One region of the Mesorhizobium sp. M0239 genome, then DNA from elsewhere that is predicted to be linked to it. Evidence: riboswitches for the same ligand, from Rfam matches in the RefSeq annotation. Region 1 holds a riboswitch; the other holds the start of a gene.
The links. Region 1 has a riboswitch for thiamine pyrophosphate ahead of NKI99_RS26270 (YkoF family thiamine/hydroxymethylpyrimidine-binding protein). Riboswitches for the same ligand answer to the same signal wherever they lie in the genome.

Region 1 (7,639 bases):
TAGACTAGATACGCCCGAGCACGACAAGCACGATGGCGATGAGCAGCACGAGCCCAAGGCCGCCGCCGCCATAGTAGCCGGTGCCGTAGAACGGACCGCCACCGAGGCCGCTGAGGCCGCCAAGCAGCGCAATGATGATCGGTATGGTTCCAAGACTCATGGCGATGTTCAAAGACGAGCGCTCCAAAGGCTCTACCGTTCCGCGCGATTGTGGCGGGCATCGCGTGCGGAAGAGGTCTGCCGGCAACAGAAGCGGCCATCCAGATGATGGCAACCAGAATTTGATTCCGGCACGCCTGTGGACGCAGAAAGCCCGCCAGCGTGGCGGGCTTTCCTACCGGCCGGAGGCCAGGAGAGTGCGGTCGAGCCTCACGTCTGGTTCGGCACTTCCAATCCCCGGCCCCTCCAGTATCAGCGACGAGCGATCAGGAGGCAGAGTTGCCGTAGATCGCGGTCGTAGGCGCCTTCGCTGCTGAGCACGTCGACGCAGCGCTTCTTCATTCGCGCCACGTTGCTATCCGACATCTGGGCCACGACACCCGGCAGGCTCGGCCTGCTGGGGTTTGACGGATTGGACGGATTGCTCGGGTTCGACGGATTGCCTGGATTGATGCCGCCACCAATACCCACGCCGACGCCGCTCGTCCCGCCTACATTGGCGCCAAGGCCGGCCGTAATGCCGCCAGACCCTCCGATGTTGGCGCCCGCGCCGGCATTGATGCCGTTGCTGCCGCCGACCGAAGCGCCGAGACCAGCATTGACACCGCTCGAGCCGCCAACATTGGCACCGGCACCGGCATTTACACCACCGCTGCCGCCGACCGAGGCGCCCACTCCGGCACTGATGCCGCCACTGCCGCCAACGGAAGCCCCGACACCGGCATTGACGCCGCCGCTACCACCCACCGAGGCACCAACGCCAAGGCCGATTCCCGCAGCATTGGCGGGCAGGGAAAGAGCTAAAATTACCGCACTACCCGCCAACATGTTGGCGACTGTCTTGATGGTGTGAGCCATAACACTCTCCTGTTGTCGTTGCGCTAAGCAATTGGCGAGAGTCCGATTGCAAGATCAACTACGCGAGGTGGTGAATTTCAGTTTCACAGAGAGAATGCTGAAATTGAGGCGTGGTATACATCAATAAAACTCCCAAGATAAAATGATAATAAAAGTTGTATTATTGGCTCTCTGCATAAACAATGCGGATATCCATTGATGGTCGAACGTTGCTCCGCTTATCCTATTGCGATGCCGCTCACCGCGCCGGACAATGCATGAGCCTCTCGCACGATGATTGCAAGTGGCCAGGGTCTGTTGACGGTCCGGATGCGGAGCGAGACGCGCCAGAAGGCAGACGGGCCCGCCTGAGACAGAACCGGAATGACAACCGCCAATGTCTTGAGGTTAGGCCTGGCAGACTGACACCAATCTGCACGGGGGAGGAAGCGCGCAGATCACGCGAAAGGTGCCAGCGTGATTGCAGACCGAACGATTCTGCACACCCGCTTGTCAGACGACGCCGTAGAACAGCCTGTAGTGGACGCGCTTCATGTAGTCCCGGTATTCCGGCATGGCGGCCAACAGCGCCTCTTCGCGCAGGATGCGATGAACCTGGAAGAAGGTGATCGCGGCGTAGACAGCAAGATTGTAGAAGGAAAAGGCCGACAGCAGGAACAGGACATGACCGGCAAGGTATCCGGCATAGATCGGGTGCCGCACCAGGCGGTAGGCACCGTCGGTCATCACGCCGCGATTGCCCGGCAGAATGGCGAAAGAACGCCCTAGCGATATCTTCCCCCAGATCACGAACCCCAACGCCAGGACTTGCAGCGGCGCAGCGGCATAGACCGGGATGATGGCCACGCCCGGTTCCAGGTCGATGAAGCCGACACCGAAGCTGGCGACCACCGAAACAACCACCGTCAGCGGGTTCCAGTCGCGTACCTGCGGTCGCCGCGACAGAAGCAGCCAGGTAAAGGTCAGGATCTCGGAGATTGCCACCAGCGCCACATTGATGCGGGTCGGGTCGAGCATCAGGTGATATACGCCGCGGTAGACGAACATGCCCGCGAAGGCCAGCGCGCAGATCCGAAAGAAACCTTCGCGCAAATCCACCAGGATTTCGCGCTTTCGGGCTGCGGACAGAATCCTGCCGTCACTGACGTGCGAAAGCGCCTCGCTTTTTGATATGAGCAATGCAAACACCCCGATGATCCCTCGAGGCGACCTTTGCACGCAACCATTGCCGGGCAGTTAATCAACAAGATCAGATCGGTGTTAAACTGGCTGTCAGGGAGCCAGGGTGCCACATCCAGACGACCCTGCTCCACGCGGTCGTCCAGAAAGACGGGCGACCCATTTCATTTGATCTTGGTAGACTAGCTCAGATAGTCGTTGCGGAAATAGCTCCCGAAATCCGGGCGTTGAGCAACCAGCTTGCCATCGGCATCGCGCAAGATGCCGGACGCGAAGAGATAGTCGCCGATCGCTTCCATCTTGGCCGAATCCATCGTCCCGATGGCGCCGCTTTGGCTGCGCAGATAATGGCCGTCGATCAGCGCCTTCAGCGAGGCGTGGATCAGCGCCGGATTGGTCAACGCATCCTTGTTGGCCGCGATCAGCAGGGCTGCCGCATCTTCGGGGTGATCGACCGCGAACTGGTAGCCGCGCCGTGTCGCCTGGACAAAGGCTGCCGCAGGCTTGGGGTTTGCCTGGAGATAGGCTTCGCTCGAAGAGATCAGTGTCGTATGCTCGTCAGGCACGCCGTAATCGGCATAGACGAAGCTGCGTTGTTTGACGCCCTTGAGCTCGGCTTCGACACCCTCCCAGGTCGAGACTTCGAGCGTGAAATCGACCGAACCATTGGCCAGCGCCTCATAGGCTGAGGTGCCGAGCGTCACCGTCTCGAAATTGCCCTTGCCGCCATCATGGCGGATGATGGTCGATATCAGGGCGTTTTCCCAGGCGCTGCCGAAGCCGCCATAGGTCAGGCCGTCAAGGTTTCTCGGGCTTACTATCTCGCTGCGGGCCGCATTGAGGACCACGCGGCCGGTTTCCGATTGCACCACCGCATAGACGCCCTTCAGGTCCGCTCCGGCGGTTCTCTGGGTGAACAGGCTGATGGTGCCGTTGATGCCGAAATCGGCGACGCGATTTGCAACCAGCGTGCCCGCACCGGTATCGCTGTAAGGCAGGATGTCGACCTCGAGCCCGGCCTCGCGATAGAAGCCCTTGTCGCGGGCGACGAACAGTCCGATGTGGTTGGTGTTGACCGTCCAGTCGAGGGCAACGGTGACCTTTTGTGCCGATTGTGCTTGGGCTCGCCCCGATCCGGCAATGAGCGGAAGGCCTGTGGCAAGGGTCAGCAACAAGGCCTGCCGGCGCGTCAAGTCAGTCATGATCGTGTCCTTTGGATGGGGAGGCGTTGACGATGATGTCGAGAATCTCGGCCTCGAGCGTACTTGCCTGGCGCGCGGCATCGCCGCCAAGGCTGCGCGGGCGCGGCAGCGGCACCTTGATTTCACGCACGATGCGGGCCGGGCGCGCCGACAGCACATAGATGCGGTCGGACAGGAACACGGCTTCGCGCACGTCATGGGTGATCAGGAGCGCCGTCCAGCGATGATGCCGCCACATCTGTTCCAGCCAGCGCTGCATGGCCGTGCGGGTCAGCGCGTCGAGCGCGCCGAACGGCTCGTCGAGCAAAAGCATGTCGCGTTGCTGCACCACCGTGCGCAGCAAGGCCGCGCGCTGGCGCATACCGCCGGACAGTTGCGCTGGAAAATGCCGCTCGAAGCCGGCAAGCCCGAATTCGGCAAACAACGGCGCAACGCGCACCCGCGCCGCCTGTCTCCTCATGCCTTGGACTTCGAGCCCGAGCGTCGCGTTGTCGAGGATGCGCCGCCACGGCATCAGCGCGTCACGCTGCGGCATGAAGGCGAAATGCCTGCCGTGGTCGTCGAGCGGCGCGCCGTCGAACAACATCTCGCCCTCGCCATGCTCGGCGCCGGTCAGAAGCTGGAACAGCGTCGATTTGCCGGCGCCCGAGGGTCCAAGAATCGAGACGAATTCACCAGCGCCGACGCTAAGCGAAATATCGGCCAGCACGTCGAGCCGACCGAACGCCTTGCGCACGTGCCGCAGTTCCAGCCGGCTCATCGCCAGGCTCCCTTCCCGGCGGTTTCCTTGCCGGCCCGCTCCCAGGGCATCGCAAGGCGCTGCAGCAGTACAGTCAACCCGAACAGGACAAGGGTCAGGGCAGCGCTCACTCCGACGCCGGCAAGAACCAGGTCAGGACGGAAATTGTTCTTGGCGTTGAGCATGTAGATGCCCAGCCCCTTCGCGGCCCCCGCATATTCGGCGAAGATCGCGCCGACCACGGCGTAGGTGATGGAGATCCTCAAGCCAGCGAAGAAATAGGGCAGCGCCGAAGGCAGCCGTGCCAGCACGAAGATGCGCCAGCGCCCTGCCCCCATGGCGCGCAGCATTTGCCCGATCTCGGCCTCGGTCGACTCATAACCCTCGACCAATGCAACCAGCATCGGAAAGAAGGTAACCAGCGCCACCAGCATGATCTTGGGCGCCAGCCCGAAGCCGAACCACAGCACCACCAGCGGCGCGATGGCCACCAGCGGCAAGGTCTGGCTGACGATTAAGACGGGAAACAGCGCACGCCGCAGCGGCTGGAAGAAGTCGACCAGCATCGACAGCACGAAGGCGGCGCTGAGCGAACAGGCAAAGCCGAGCAGCGTGGCGCCGATGGTCGGAATGGCGTTGTCGGCCAGCGCCTGGCGATTGAGCAGCGCTTGCTCGAAAACGCGCGACGGCGCCGGCAGTATCGTCGGCCTGATGCCGGAATAGGTGGCATAAAGCTCCCACGCCACTAGGAGCAAACCGACCGAGATCATGGCCGGCATTGCCTTGACAAGAAGGCCCGCGATCGGGCGCGAAGCGAATGATGATGAGACCACGGGAGATAACCTTTGACGGCCGCGCGGAGGCGGCGGCAGCTTCAGACAGCCGACGGGCTGTTGGCCGAGACCGTGACGTCGAGGGTTACGTGGCCGGCGCCTGGTCCGAAGCGGCAGAAGGCCTCGTCCAGCGCCGAAAAGATCGCACCGGCATCACCGCGCAGTTTCGTGCAGAAATGCTTGGAACGCTCATAGACGCCGGACTGCTTGAGAAAATCGATGCAGCCGTAGATCTCGTCCATGTGGTCGTCGGTGCCCATCACATAGAGCGAGAACTGCGCCGCCGCCGGCTGGCCGGTGGCAGCAGCATTGCGCACCGCCGCGATGGCCGCATCCTTGCGCGGGCCGAGTGGCCCGACAGGCCCGCCAAGTGCATCGGAGCGGCAGATCGGATCATCCGGCTCGCCAGGGCACCCGCGCGAGATGGTGGCCGACAACACGCAATGTTTGCCGCTACGTGCCGCCGCCACGAAGAGGTCGCGCATGGCGGGAAACAGCACTTCGGGCGACCCGACCAGCAAGGTCGAGATGTCGTCGGTCTCGATCCTGAGCTTGTCGCGCCAGGGATCGAGCGCACCGAGCGCGCCAAGAATGACACCGACGAAATCGTCGGTCATGGGGTATAGGGAAATCTGTGCGCCTCAAAACATCGCCCGCCTCGCTCCGCTGGTATTACCCAGATCAGCTTCTAGGGTCTGTGGGCTTGCCGCCCCCGTCTCAGCCCCGACCGTACGGAGCACCCCTGTGGATGTGCGCCTTAAAGCATCATTCGAGTTCAAGGGAAAGCCGTTTTTTCAGAGCACTGCGCCAAAAGCATTGCGCCAGTCACGGTGCGCCTGAGCGGAATTTTGTCGGGAACCTTCGCCGCCGCGACCGGTTGTCCCCACAGTCGCAACGCGATCACTTTCGTAGAAAATAAGCGACGACTTCACAGAAATGGAGACAAACCATGTTCATGAAAATCCTCGCAGCTTCGGTTCTCACCATTGGTCTGGCCACGTCAGCCATGGCGCAAAGCGCCGGCAGCAACAACGCAAATGGAAGCGGCAGCGGCAAGTCGGTGACGGTTGAGCCGAACACGCCGGCTTCCCCGAATACGATCGAGCCGGACACTGTCGACCCGGGCACGACCAACAGCACGACTGGCACGGTAGGGGACATGAATTCGAACGCGGATCAGAATTGCCCGACCAACCCGCAAGGCGCGCAGCCGGACGCCGATGGTAACGCGACGGCGCCAACGGTAAACGATAATCATTGTGGCAAGTAACCACGTCGCAAACGGATGAAGCCGCTGGGCATCGCCCAGCGACTTCATCCGTTTTTCTGGTCCGCAGCACTCGCTTTGCCGAACAGCCGGATTTCTGGAGCGGGTCTCCCGGCGGGCGGGCGCGAAAATAGGTGTTTCGAATTGAGCAGCCGTTTGAGCACTCTACCGTAGGTAAAATACAGGACCCGACCGTTGGCGAGATCAAATTCCACTGTTCCCCACCGCCTGACCGGGGCCTTTCCTGTGCAGGGCCCCAGCCTTCTGATCTGGAATCCCAGCCTGACTTTGCGCGTTCCGATTTCAAGATAGATGCCTGGCAGAAGGCCAAGCACATGCCATAGCCGTACAACATGCTCGACCGACATGGCCGGCGAGATTATCAGGTGGCTGGGCTGAAGCCGCGCCCAGACGAAATCGCCTTTCGGTTGCGGCATTCCTGACAACAGCCCCCGGCAGTAGGTCGGCACCGCCTCGCTCACCAGAATCCGCATAGCGGTTGCCGTGCTGTCGACCAGGGCTTCTCTCGATGTCCAGTCAGCTTCGGAAAACGGCACCTGCCCGAGAATGTCACCCTCGTCAAAACCGGCGGACATCTTGTGGAGCGTGACGCCGCCATGAGCCGCATGCCGGCCGTCCACGGCCAAGCGCTGGATCGGGTGGGGCCCTCGATAGTCGGGGAGCAGCGCCGGGTGGAGGTTGACCCCGCCTTTGGAAAAATGGCCAAGAACCTCTTGAGGGATCAAGACAGGCAAAGTGTAGCAGACCAGCACATCGGCGCGGACGTCAGACAATTGCCGACCAAGCGCATTCCAATCGTAAGGGCGGCCAAATTCGATCAACTTGACAGGCGTGTTACCGATAAACCGCCTGAGCAGCAGCTTGCGTTGAAGCCTTCGCCGGAAATTGCCAATGCTGAAACCGGTGGGACGACGCCGGAACCCGGGCACGATGATCGCGCCAATTGCATTTCCAGCCTCTAGCCAGCCGGCGAGCAGAGGCCCCGTATAGTTAGAGATATCGAGGACAAAAACGGCTGTGATCGGCTCCGAGTGATCGGTCGATTCGATCGGCCTCATCTTCGGCGGCTCAAACGGGCCGACAGGTCAGGGCGAGCTTGTCAGGTCGGCTGAGTGGAAGGCGATGCCAAGGCAGTGACAACCGAAAGACGCTCGCGTTTTACAAACACTGGCTTTTCGTAAACTTTTTTCACGGCCCGTCTCCCGAAATCAACTCTTCCTGCGCAGTTGGACCGCGATACGGCAGGCTGTCAACCGCCTGACCGTGTTTGCCTACCGCATCCGCATTCGCCGTTGACGAAGGTGTTCGAAGGGCGCTTTCGCACATTGGTGAAAGCTCGATGGCTTCACCGACGCGACAAGCCGCGCTGACCGAAAGGGGT
Region 2 (7,639 bases), on a different contig from region 1:
CCCGTTCTCCGCCGGACAACTCGCGCACCGGGGTGCGTGCCTGCTCCGGCTTGAACAGGAAATCCTTCATGTAGGAGACGACGTGGCGCTGCTCGCCATTGAGGACGAGGTTCTCGCCGCGCCCGTCGGTGAGATATTGCGCCAGCGTCTCCTGCGGGTCGACCGCCTCGCGCTTCTGGTCGAGCGTGGCGATCTCCAGATTGGTGCCGAGCCGCACCGAACCGGCGTCCGGCTTCATCTCGCCGGTCAGCATCTTCAAGAGCGTCGTCTTGCCGGCGCCGTTCGGCCCGACCAGGCCGACGCGATCGCCGCGCTGGATGCGGGTCGAAAACCCCTTGACCACGGTGAGATCGCCAAAGCTCTTCTCGATGTTCTTCGCCTCGATCACCAGCTTGCCGGACTCGGCGGCGTCGCTCGCCACCATGGTCGCCGACCCTTCGGCACCCCGATGGCCGCGAAAACGCTGGCGCATGGTCTGCAACTCGCCGAGCCGGCGCATGTTTCGCTTGCGCCGCGCCGTCACGCCGTAGCGCAGCCAATGCTCTTCGCGAACGATCTGGCGGCCGAGTTTATGCTGCTCGCGCTCTTCTTCCTCCAGGACCAGGTCGCGCCATTCCTCGAAATGGCCAAAGCCCTTGTCCAGCCTGCGGGTCTGGCCGCGATCGAGCCAGATGGTGGCGCGCGACACACGTTCGAGAAAGCGGCGGTCGTGCGAGATGACGATCAGTGCCGAGGAGGTGCGGATGAGTTCTTCTTCCAGCCATTCGATGACCGAGAGGTCGAGATGGTTGGTCGGCTCATCGAGCAGCAGGATGTCTGGCTCCGGCGCCATGACGCGGGCAAGGGCAGCGCGCCTCGCCTCGCCGCCCGACAGATCGTTGGGCCGCTCCTCGCCCGACAGTCCGAGATGCTCCATCAGATAGCTGGCGCGGTAGGGATCGTCGGCGGGGCCAAGCCCGGCCTCGACATAGGCGCGGACGGTGGCAAAACCTTCCATGTCGGGCATCTGCGGCAGATAGCGGACGGTCGCCGAAGGCTGGCGGAACACCTCGCCATCCTGCGGCTCGATCAGGCCAGCGGCGATCTTCAGCAGGGTCGACTTGCCCGACCCGTTGCGGCCGACCAGTGCGATCTTGTCGCCGGCCGAAGCCGTCAAGGCGGCGCCGTCGAGCAGCGGCGTGCCGCCGAAGGTCAGTTTTATCCCGTCGAGGTTGAGAAGAGGCGGGGCCATGTCAGCTTTCAGGTAAGGGATAGGGATGAGCGAGCAGCATCGCGCGGCCATGGCCGAGCGCGATTTCGAGGCGGCCCCCGGTCTTGTCGGACTTGACCTCGTTGGAGATGGTCAGCGACGAACCGAACACCACCTTGACGTGGTTCAGCGGCCATTTGGCGCCGGTGACGGTCAGGCCGGCGAGCTCGGAAAAGCCGAGCACCGAAAACAGCGTGCCATCGGCATAGTCGAAGCCGGCCGTTCCGCGCAGCAGCGGGATGCCTTCCTGGGCGCCGCTGGTCAGGAGCACATCAGTCCCGGCCTCGGCCAGCCGCAGGGCAAGCGCCAGATGCAGGAAAGCGTGGTCGGCGCGCTTGCCGCCGAAAGCACCTGCGAGCACCAGGCGGGTCGCGCCGCGCTCGAGTGCGGCGGCAATGGCCAGTTCGCCATCGGTCTGGTCCTTTTCCGCCGGGAAGGTCCGGCGCGGCACGGAAGCGAGATCGTCAGGCAGCTCGGCTGGCACGGAATCGAAATCGCCCACCCACAGTTCGGGCACGAGACCCAGCAGCCGCGCATGCCCGATGCCGGCGTCGGCGGCGATGACGCGGGAGCCTTCGGCCTGGCGGTCGAGCCGTGGCGTGCGGATGAGATCGCCGCCAAGCAGGATGGTGAATGTGCTCATATCGTGTGGCCCTTACCAGCCCGGCACGGGAAACGGAAGGCGGCAAACTCCCACTTGCATGGGGGATCGGCCCGGCCTATGTGTCGAAACGCTCTAACGGGGTGCCGGACGCGATCTTCGCGGACCGGCTGAGAGGCAGTCTCGCCAACCCGCTGAACCTGATCCGGTTTGTACCGGCGGAGGGATTAGACGTTTCGGACAGTCCGACGCCTCAATTCCTTTCAATTCGAACGAAGGAGGCGCCGATGCGCACGTTTTTATACGCTCTTGTTTCAGCAACGGTCGTGGCCTTGTCCGGACCGGCCTTGGCCAAGGACAAGCTCACCGTCTACACCTATGATAGCTTCACCGCCGACTGGGGTCCGGGTCCCGTGGTGAAGAAGGAGTTCGAGGCCGAATGCGGCTGCGATGTCGAGTTCGTCTCGGTCGCCGACGGCGTCGCGCTGCTCAACCGCGTCAGATTGGAAGGCGCATCGACCAAGGCCGATATCGTGCTTGGCCTCGACACCAATCTCACCGCCGATGCCAAGGCGTCAGGCTTGTTCGCGCCGCATGGCGGCGTAACTGATGTCAACGTGCCGGGTGGCTGGAGCGACGATACTTTTGTCCCCTTTGACTACGGATATTTCGCCGTCGTCTACGACACCGAGAAGCTGAAGATCCCGCCGAAAAGCCTGAAAGAGCTGGTCGAGGGCAGTGCCGATGACAAGATCGTCATCCAGGATCCGCGCACCTCCACGCCGGGCCTCGGTCTGCTTCTGTGGGTCAAGTCAGTCTATGGCGACAAGGCGCCCGAGGCCTGGGCCAAGCTCAAGGCGAAAGTGCTGACCGTGACGCCGGGCTGGAGCGAGGCCTATGGGCTGTTCACCAAGGGCGAGGCGCCGATGGTGCTGTCCTACACGACGTCGCCGGCCTACCACATGGTCGCCGAGAAGACAGAGCGCTATCAGGCAGCGTCGTTCGAGGAGGGCGAGTATTTGCAGATAGAAGTCGCGGGTATCACCACGGCGGGGGCCAAGAACCCGCTGGCGGCCAAGTTCATCGCCTTCATGACCGGGCCGAAATTCCAGGATGCCATCCCCGAGACCAACTGGATGTTCCCGGCCGGCAAGACCGACAAGCCGCTCAATCCGGCCTTCGACAAACTGGTCAAGCCGACCAAGACCTTGCTGTTCAGCCCGCAAGAGGTCGCTGCCAACCGCAAGGCTTGGGTCGATGAATGGCTGGCGGTGATGAGCAAGTAGGCTTGCGAGTTCTTTTGATGTTCGCGCCACTCCACCCCCCTCTGGCCTGCCGGCAATCTCCCCCTCAAGGGGGGAGATTGGCAGCGTCGTTGCTGGTTATAGTCCGGCAACGTTGGAGACTAGCGGAAGCATGGGTGACGGCCGATCTCCTCCCTGGAGGGGGAGATGTCCGGCAGGACAGAGGGGGGCGCCAAGGAACGCAATCCTTTGTAATTGCCGCGATGGAAAGAATGGTGGTCCAGCGTGCAACGCGCGTCTGACCCCCGCATCACCGCTGGCACCCTCGCGCTCGCTGCAATCGCGCTGCTGATCGGCGGCGCGTTTGCTGGCCTGCTTTTCGAGGGCGCCCATGATTTCTCGGGCGCCTGGGCAACCTTCGATCCCTATCTGCTTCGCGTCATTCGCTTCACGCTCTGGCAAGCGGCGCTCTCGACGCTGCTTTCGGTCATCCCGGCGCTGTTCGTGGCGCGCGCTCTGTCGCGGCACCCACGTTTCTTCGCTCGCGCCTTCATCCTGCAGATCTTCGCCGTGCCGTTGGCGCTGCCGGCTATTGTCGCAGCACTCGGCATCCTGGCGCTTTATGGCCGTGCCGGCTATTTCGCCGGCGTGCTTGCCGTGATCGGCGGGGGAAGCTGGCCGGGCATCTATGGCCTGTCCGGCATCCTCGTCGCCCATGTCTTCTTCAACCTGCCGCTGGCGACGCGGCTGTTCCTCGAGGCGCTGCAGACCATACCGGCCGACCAATGGCGGTTGGCGAGCCAGCTCGGCATGGCGGCGCGGCCGGCGTTCCGGCTGATCGAATGGCCAACGCTGCGCGCCGCACTGCCCGGCGTCGCCGGGCTGGTGTTCATGCTCTGCATCACATCCTTCACCATCGTGCTGACGCTCGGCGGCGGGCCGGCCGCGACGACGCTTGAGGTCGGCATCTACCAGGCGCTGCGCTTCGATTTCGATCCCGCCCGGGCCGTTACATTGACGCTGTTGCAGATCGCCTTGACCTTTATCGTTGTGCTGACCCTGACGCGCCTGGGCGCCAATGTGGTCGGCGACACCAATTTGCCGGTCGCGCAACGCCGCTATCTCTCGGTCAATCGGAGCGAGACCTGGTTGAACGCGCTAGTCATCATCCTGGCGCTGCTGTTCGTCGTTGGGCCGATGGCGGCAACCGTGGTGGCCGGGTTGGGTGCGGACCTCGGCCGTTTGGCCAGAGAGGCCACTGTCCGGCAGGCAACGCTGACCAGCGCGGCGCTCGCCTTTCTGTCGGCGCTGCTTTCGGTGATGCTGTCGCTGGCGCTGACCATGGCGCGGCGGGCACTGGCGCTGAACCGCCGTGCCGGCGCAAAGACACTGCTCGAACGCGCCACCGATACAGGCGCCGGTTTTGTCCTTGTCGTGCCGCCGATCGTCGTCGGCGCCGGCTGGTTCGTGTTGCTGCGCCATGCCGGCGATGTCTTTGCCATCGCCCCGGTCATGGTCGTCACCGTCAATGCGGTGATGGCGATGCCGTTCGCCCTGCGCGCCGTGCGTCCCGCCTATGATGCGGCGAGCGAGCGTCACGAACGGCTCTGCGCACAGCTCGGCATTGCGGGCTGGAACCGGCTGATGCTGGTCGACTGGCCGTCGCTGCGGCGACCGCTCGCCACGGCCTTCGCTTTCGCCATGGCGCTGTCGCTCGGCGATCTCGGTGTCATTGCCCTGTTCGGCAGTGATTCCGTGCAGACATTGCCCTACCTTCTTCTGGCACGGATGGGCAGCTACCGCACCGAGGATGCCGCCGGCCTGGCACTGCTGCTCGGCTTCGTCTGTCTCGCGTTGATCGTGGCGGCGCACTGGCTGGGAAGGGAGAAGGTCCGCGATGCGTGAGAGGGCGGCCAACAGGCTCGAAAAGGGCGCGCCGGTGCGGCTAGACAATGTGTCGTTCAGTTATGGCAGCTATGGCGATGCGCCACTTGTCTTCGACGTCGAGTTCGCCACGGCGAAGATCACCGCCATCATGGGTCCGAGCGGTTCGGGCAAGTCGACACTGCTCAATCTGGTCGCCGGCTTCGAGACCCCACAATCGGGCCGCGTGCTGATCGGCGGGGCCGATGTCAGCGCCGAGCCGGCCTCGGCGCGGCCGGTGTCGATGGTGTTCCAGGAGAACAATCTCTTCGCGCATCTTTCCGTCGAGCAGAATGTCGGGCTCGGCCGCTCGCCCTCCCTGGGACTGACCGAGGCGGACCGCGCCGCGGTCGCCGAGGCGCTTGCGCGCACCGGTCTCGCGGGCAAGGAGAAACGCCTGCCGCGCGAGCTCTCCGGGGGCGAACGCCAGCGCGTCGCACTGGCCCGCGTGCTGGTGCGCGACCGACCGGTGTTGCTGCTCGACGAGCCCTTCGCTTCGCTCGGACCCGCTTTGCGCGACGAGATGCTGGATCTGGTTGCTGCCGTTCATGCCGAACGCGTCATGACGGTGCTATTTGTCACCCACCAGCCCGAGGATGCACGCCGCATCGGCGAGCACATGGTGTTTGTCGACAATGGGTTGGTGGTGGCAACCGGCAAGGCTGATGATTTCTTTACCGGGGCTGGTCCGGAGGCGTTCCGGCGCTATATCGGCGCGGGTGCTGGATATTCCACATCACGCGATGTTGCCCGGAAGCGGACATAATTTACGGTCAAACCGGCTCCAGGCGATGTGGCGTTTGCTTGCCATGACCGGGGGAGTGTGGCTAGGTCGCCCTACCGGTCCGGCACAGGCCGTGATTTGCCTGCAGTATCCGCCGCCGCCGTAAGGGACGGGCACGGATGCTGCAGCAGTTTGAGATAGCGCATGACACGTTCCGAAGATCGCCCCCGATTTTCGTGATCATGCGCCGGGACCCGAAAGGAAGCCGTTCTGGCGATCGGCGCTAACACATTGGGAATGAAACCGCTGGCGCGCTTTCTCGCGCTGGCTGGCTTTGCCGTGGCGTTGGCAAGCTGCCAGATGTTCACGCCGCCGGAAGTTCAGGAATCCGGCTTCCAGCCTTCCGACAAGCCGATCACGGTGGACAATGTCGGCGCCAACAACAAGCTCGCCGAATTGGCCAAGGCGCAGCACCCGCGCATCCTGGCGACTTATGGCGGTGAATATTCCGACCCCAAGCTCGAACGCATGGTCGCCAAGGTGGTCGGTAGTTTGACGGTGGTGTCCGCCAACCCGACACAGACCTATCGCATCACCATTTTAAATTCGCCCAACGTCAACGCATTCGCGCTGCCGGGCGGCTATCTCTACATCACCCGCGGCCTCCTGGCGCTGGCCAATGATTCGGCCGAGCTTGCCGCCGTCATCGCGCATGAGATGGGCCACGTCACCGCCAATCACGGCCTGCAGCGCCAGCAACTGGAGGCCGAGGAAGGCCTGGCCACCAAGGTGGTTTCGGACGTGCTCGGCGACAGCCCGACCGCCAAGGCGGCGTTGATCCGTGGCAAGCTGAGGCTGGCGCAATTTTCGCGCAACCAGGAGCTGGAAGCCGACGCCATCGGCATCAAATCGATCGGCGAGGCCGGCTACGATCCTTTCGCCGCAGGCCGCTTCCTTCAATCGATGTCGGCCTATACCGATTTCCGCTCGATCAGCGGCGCCACCGATGCCAGCCTGGACTTCCTGGCCACGCACCCCAACACGCCGCAGCGCATCGATCTGGCGCAGCGCCATGCCCGCCAGTTCGGCGCGCCGGGCGTCGGCACGCGCGACCGCGATTCCTTCCTCGCCGGCATAGACGGCCTGCTCTATGGCGACACACCCGAGGAAGGCTATGTGCGCGGCGAAACCTTCCTGCACCCGGGCCTTGGCGTGTCGTTCACGGTGCCGGACGGCTTCATCATCGACAATTCGGCGGCAGCGGTGACGGCCACCGGCCCCGGCGACATAGCGATCCGTTTCGATGGCGTTTCCATCGACAAGAACCGGGCGCTGACGGACTATATCCGCAGCGGCTGGGTGGCTGGTCTCGTCGACAGCAGCGTCAAGCAGGAAACCATCAACGGCAATGAGGCGGCGACCGCGCATGCCGGCGCCGAAGGCTGGCAGTTCGACATTGCGGTCATCCGCGCCGGCGGCCAGGTCTACCGGCTGCTGACCGCGGCCCCTTCCGCCAGCACGTCGCTGGACACGATCGCCCGCTCGGTCAGCGGCTCGTTCCGGATTTTGAGCGCTGCCGAAAAGGCGGCGCTGAAGCCGCTGCACATCCGCGTCGTCACCGTCCAGCCTGGGCAGACGATGGGTTCGCTTTCGGCGCAGATGGTCGGCGTCGACCGCAAGCTCGACCTGTTCCGCGTGCTCAATGCGCTGTCGCCGGGTGCCGCCGTTTCGGCCGGCGACAAGGTCAAGATCGTCACCGACAAGTAGGCGCCGCTGGACGCCTGCCGCCGTTCAGGCGGCAGTCGCCATGAACTCCGGATTCTGCTTCACCAATGCGACCTTGAGCTTTTCCATGGCGCGGGCCTCGATCTGGCGGACGCGTTCCTTGGAGATGCCGA

Region 2: another riboswitch for thiamine pyrophosphate. It lies ahead of thiB (thiamine ABC transporter substrate binding subunit); the one in region 1 lies ahead of NKI99_RS26270 (YkoF family thiamine/hydroxymethylpyrimidine-binding protein).

The regions. Positions count from the first base shown of each region.
Region 1 is NZ_JAMYSG010000029.1:50,114-57,752, forward strand. It holds gene NKI99_RS26240 (DUF3309 family protein) at 5-160, opposite strand; gene NKI99_RS26245 (hypothetical protein) at 412-1,017, opposite strand; gene NKI99_RS26250 (methyltransferase family protein) at 1,510-2,205, opposite strand; gene NKI99_RS26255 (ABC transporter substrate-binding protein) at 2,379-3,398, opposite strand; gene NKI99_RS26260 (ABC transporter ATP-binding protein) at 3,391-4,158, opposite strand; gene NKI99_RS26265 (ABC transporter permease) at 4,155-4,916, opposite strand; gene NKI99_RS26270 (YkoF family thiamine/hydroxymethylpyrimidine-binding protein) at 5,012-5,602, opposite strand; TPP riboswitch at 5,611-5,724, opposite strand; gene NKI99_RS26275 (RodZ family helix-turn-helix domain-containing protein) at 5,920-6,240, shown strand; gene NKI99_RS26280 (formyltransferase family protein) at 6,285-7,316, opposite strand; gene NKI99_RS26285 (hypothetical protein) at 7,447-7,639, opposite strand, start outside.
Region 2 is NZ_JAMYSG010000013.1:157,792-165,430, forward strand. It holds gene NKI99_RS16015 (ABC-F family ATP-binding cassette domain-containing protein) at 1-1,231, opposite strand, end outside; gene NKI99_RS16020 (thiamine diphosphokinase) at 1,233-1,892, opposite strand; TPP riboswitch at 1,980-2,094, shown strand; gene thiB (thiamine ABC transporter substrate binding subunit) at 2,138-3,136, shown strand; gene thiP (thiamine/thiamine pyrophosphate ABC transporter permease) at 3,380-4,999, shown strand; gene thiQ (thiamine ABC transporter ATP-binding protein) at 4,992-5,783, shown strand; gene NKI99_RS16040 (M48 family metalloprotease) at 6,039-7,508, shown strand; gene NKI99_RS16045 (RNA polymerase factor sigma-32) at 7,533-7,639, opposite strand, start outside.